2 regions of the Planctobacterium sp. R6 genome follow, and region 2 is predicted to be linked to the other one. Evidence: predicted binding sites of a transcription regulator. Region 2 holds the regulator's gene; the other holds the start of a gene.
The links. The regulator FNR, encoded in region 2, switches genes on or off when oxygen is low (the NO sensors DNR and NnrR bind a similar motif). The targets are predictions, from matches to a motif close to TTGATCTAGATCAA.
Positions count from the first base shown of each region.

Region 1: a site for FNR is predicted at 1,064-1,077, ahead of gltA (citrate synthase). Genes of this name have one in related genera too.

Region 1 covers NZ_JBVTQY010000010.1:32,022-34,430, reverse strand. Annotated here, with positions in the region: gene sdhA (succinate dehydrogenase flavoprotein subunit) at 1-122, opposite strand, end outside; gene sdhD (succinate dehydrogenase, hydrophobic membrane anchor protein) at 123-470, opposite strand; gene sdhC (succinate dehydrogenase, cytochrome b556 subunit) at 464-838, opposite strand; gene gltA (citrate synthase) at 1,267-2,409, shown strand, end outside.
Region 2 covers NZ_JBVTQY010000030.1:4,810-7,218, forward strand. Annotated here, with positions in the region: gene uspE (universal stress protein UspE) at 1-729, opposite strand, end outside; gene fnr (fumarate/nitrate reduction transcriptional regulator Fnr) at 840-1,568, opposite strand; gene AC0J20_RS16835 (sulfite exporter TauE/SafE family protein) at 1,604-2,266, opposite strand; gene ccoS (cbb3-type cytochrome oxidase assembly protein CcoS) at 2,274-2,409, opposite strand, start outside.

The DNA.
Region 1 (2,409 bases), on a different contig from region 2:
GGAAAAACTTTAGACAAAAGTGCACAAGACTTGCCTGACTGAGAAATTTGTAAAGCGGCTCTCATTCCGGCACCACCGGCACCGATTACTACCGCGTCAAATTCATGAACTGCAACTTTCACTTACACACCCCACAAGACGAACAAACCGACTGCTACATAGGCGAATGCAATCAGGTTTAAAAGAAACTGGATAACGGCTCTGACATTGTGTGGTTTTACATAGTCAGTTAACACCTGCCACAAACCGATACGCACGTGGATCATCACGGAAACCAGTGCAGCAAGCGTGAATACTTTCACAGCCAGATTGGAGAACAAACCAGACCAGACCTCGTAGGTCACCGTCGGTGTAGAAACGAAAAACCACAGCATAAATATGCTGTATGCCAAAATTACGATTGCGGTGGTACGCAAAGAGACGAAATCTTGCACACCATCTCTTTTGATACTTGCCTGATTAGTTACCATATCACTACTCCCATCACGACAGTCAGCGCTATCCACAGGCCAATAATAAATTTAGCACTGTTATTACCTGACTCTAATTCTTCGAAATGTCCCATATCCATAAACATATGACGGACACCGCCAAGAATATGATAAGTCAATGCTGACACTGTGCCGATAACCAATAACTTACCAATAACGCCATTCATCAATTCAGTGACAGAGGCAAAGCTTTCAGCTGAAGTTAATGAACTAGCCCATGCTCCAATTACCAGTAACAGTGCGAAGAACAAAGCAACACCTGTTACACGGTGTAAAATTGAAACCAGAGCTGATGGGGGAAAACTAATCGTATTAAGTTCTAAATTTACGGGTCTTTGTTTATTCACGATTTGTCGCCAACCTGGAATGTTTGTGTGTTAACTCTTTTGTAACAACTGTAACAAGTGAGTATCCCACCTTGAATGTCATCACAATTTACATACGTATGTATTTTAAATTGGATTATTTACATTTTATTAACGAAATATGCTTGCAGACCAATAACTTCGCCTGTCTGGCAGATTTACGTTTTCGCACTGAAGTATATCTTTGGGATTCAGGAAATACAATTTTTGTTACGGATCAAAGACGTGATTGTAAAAATTTTGAGCAATGTGATCAAAGTTTCAGAAATATGCATACTTACCGATGAAATACGCATTAAAATTGACTTATACTATCAGGATAAAGTAAAACTACCGTCTACTTTACAAGCCTCGTCCATTTTTGACGAATCAATGAGCACCCCCCTAGAACATTCGAAAGGAGAATTTTTATGGCAGCTGATTCAGCCATATTAAAAGTTGGTGATAAAGAAATAGAACTCCCCGTACTCACGGGCACAGCCGGCAACCCAGTTATAGATGTAAGAAAATTGGGTTCAATCGGGCATTTCACTTTCGACCCAGGTTTTATGGCAACTGGCTCATGCGAATCATCAATTACCTTTATTGATGGTGAAAAAGGTGTGCTATTACACAGAGGTTATTCCATCGAAGAGTTGGCTCGCGACGCAGATTACCTTGAAGTTTGCTACATGCTTTTACACGGCGAAGCGCCGGATGCCGCGACCTACGCGAACTTTAAATCCACAATAACCCGTCATACCATGGTTCATGAAACCATGAACAATTTCTTCCACGGTTTCCGCCCTGATGCGCACCCTATGGCGATGTTATGTGGTACGGTCGGTGCCATGTCTTCGTTTTATCACGATGATCTTGACGTGAGTGACCCGGATAAACGTCTGCGCAGTGCCTATCGACTGGTAGCTAAGATGCCAACCCTGGTAGCAATGGCATACAAATACAACATCGGTCAGCCTTTCGTTTACCCCCGTAATGACCTGTCCTACGCTGAGAACTTCCTGAACATGATGTTCTCCGTACCTGCAGAAGAATACAAAGTGACGCCGGCCGTTGCCAGAGCTGTTGATCGTATTTTTACCCTGCACGCGGATCACGAGCAAAACGCATCAACCTCTACCGTTCGTCTGGCGGGCTCTTCAGGTGCTAATCCTTACGCCTGTATCGCAGCCGGCGTAGCCTCATTGTGGGGTCCTGCTCACGGTGGTGCGAATGAAGCCTGTTTGAACATGTTAGAGAAAATTGGTTCTGTAGAGCGCATTCCTGAGTTTATCGCAAAAGCAAAAGACAAGAACGACCCGTTCCGACTGATGGGCTTCGGTCACCGGGTTTATAAAAACTATGACCCACGTGCAACAGTGATGCGAGAGAGCTGCCACGAAGTATTGGCAGAACTGGACGTGAAAGATCCCTTGTTACAAGTGGCTATGGAGCTTGAAAAAATCGCGCTTGAGGACGAGTATTTCGCATCCAAGAAATTGTTCCCGAACGTCGATTTTTACTCAGGTATTATCCTGAAAGCAATTGGTATTCCTACCAATATGTTTACCTGT
Region 2 (2,409 bases):
ACAAAATTCAGCCCCAATTCCGGACTTTTCAGCGTGTTGCCGCATGTTGTCTTCATGGTGATTTTTAACCGATTGATTGTAGGTTTGCGGATCGAATTCAGGAATTTCGATGGCGATGTTTACCGGAGTGCCTGGATAGGAGTTGACCAGATGCACGTGTCCTTTGAGCAATCCTCCCATCTCAAGACAGGTGGCTGATATCCGATTGTTCAGGGAAATGTGTGCTTCGTCCTCGCTACCGACATTTACCGCGCCAATAATGGCCCCATTTTCAGGCCAGGCGTGATCCTTAACCAGTAATACCGATTTGGGTGATTTACGAAGCAGGTGCCAGTCAGTGGGGGTAAATATAACGGATTTTAGGGTATCGTGTTGTTGTGTGCCTTTGACAATCAGGTCGTAATTTTCTGCAATGGCTTCTACGATAATGCTTTCGTAGGGACGATTGTGCCAAACGACTTTGACATCCACGTGGATATCATGGGCATTGGGTTGTTGTTCAATTAATTGCACCAACCATTCAGTACGGTCATCTACCACTGCCTGGCGCATGATCTCGCGCTCTTCGACAGATAACATGGTGGTCATATCATAGGAAAAGTCGTAAATAGACAGAAAGGCAGTCACCTTACCATTACATTTATTGGCCAGTTCCAGTGCCCGGGCCAGTGATTTTTGCTGCTCTTCGGTTGGATCAACCACTGCTAAAATTTTATTAAAGCCACTCATAGCATTGTCCCAATTGGTGAAAAGAACATTATAAGTGTAAGAACAGCATCAAAGTTTTGCCAGTTTATCTATTGTTATAGATCAAAGAACCTGCAAAAAGAATTTGCCGGTTAGCGGCATTCGGGGGCAAAGGTTTTGCTCTTTTCTTCCAGAATTGCCGGGTTATTGATGTTGATTAGTTTGCCATCCACCGTTAAAACTCCTTCCTTGTTGAATTTTGACAATAGTCGCGAGATGGTTTCAACCGTTAACCCTAACAAATTGCCAATTTCACTGCGGGTCATGGTGAGCCGAAACTGATTGGCGGAAAACCCCCGTTGATTAAAGCGCAGCGACAGCGAATGTAAAAAGTAAGCTAAGCGCTCTTCAGCCGTGCGCTGATTGAGCAGCATAAACATCTGTTGATCTTGCTTAATTTCAGCGCTCATGAGCCGCATAAGTTGCTTTCTTAACGCGGGTAACTCATCAGACAGTTTATCCAGTGTGGCAAATGGGATCTCACAAACCATCGAGGTTTCCAACGCCTGAGTAACGGTTTGGTGGGCCTCTTCAGACATACTGTCGAAGCCAATAACTTCGCCGGGTAAATGAAATGCCGTAATCTGCTCTTCGCCGTTTTGGCTGATGGCATATGATTTAAAGGAGCCGGAACGAACCGCGTAAAGCGCCTTCAGTTTGTCACCAGTTTCAAAAAGTCTTTCACCTTTTTGGATGGGTTTCTTGCGCTGGATGATGTCGTCCAGTTTATCCATTTCGTTGTTGCTTAAATTAAAGGGCAGGCACAACTGACTGAAGCTACAGTTTTGACAGTGAAGAGGATAACGAGCTTGACTTACCATTGAATAATACAATCCCTTTTCGCGCTGAATCGTTACTATAAATGATGGGACAGGGCTTGTGCAATGGTAAACGCCCCATAGCAAAGTAATGCGATAGCGATGATTTGCCGTACTCTGGGGGATTTGGTGAAGTTAAGCAGTTCATTACTGGAAAAGGCCAGTAATAAGGTTGCCGGTAGCGTGCCTAAGCCGAAGGCTGCCATCTGTAGCGCACTGGCAGTGGCACTACCGCTGGCGATACTCCAGGCCAACGTTGAATAAACCAGGCCACACGGTAACCAACCCCAGATTAACCCATAGGGCAGGGCGGATATCGGGTGTTTAAACGGCACAAATCGCCTGGCGAATGGCGATATCCTGCGCCAGAACAGGGCTCCGAATGATTCCAACCGGGTCAGCAGGCGCCACCAGTTGCCGATATAAGCCCCCAGCAACAATAAAAATACACCACTGATTAACTTCAATACCACCACACCACTGGCTATCTGGTGACTGAATATCTGGCCCAGTGCCCCGGCAATAAACCCCGCCAGGCTGTAACTGAATATCCTGCCCAGATTGTAGCTTAACGCATAGGGTAACAGCGGTTTTTCAGGCGGAATGGCGTAACTCAAGCCAGCAATAACCCCACCACACATTGCTCCGCAATGCACGCTCCCGGCAATCCCGATTAAAAACGCGGCAAATAGATCGTTCACGAGCAGACTATTTTTCTTTGGGTGGCTTAGGTTTAGCTTTGGAAGCGTCTTTTACGTCATCATCAAACAAGATACTGTGTCCATGACGCTCAAGGTCTTTGAACTGTTCGCTGCGTACCGCCCAAAAAAAGATTGCGATTGCG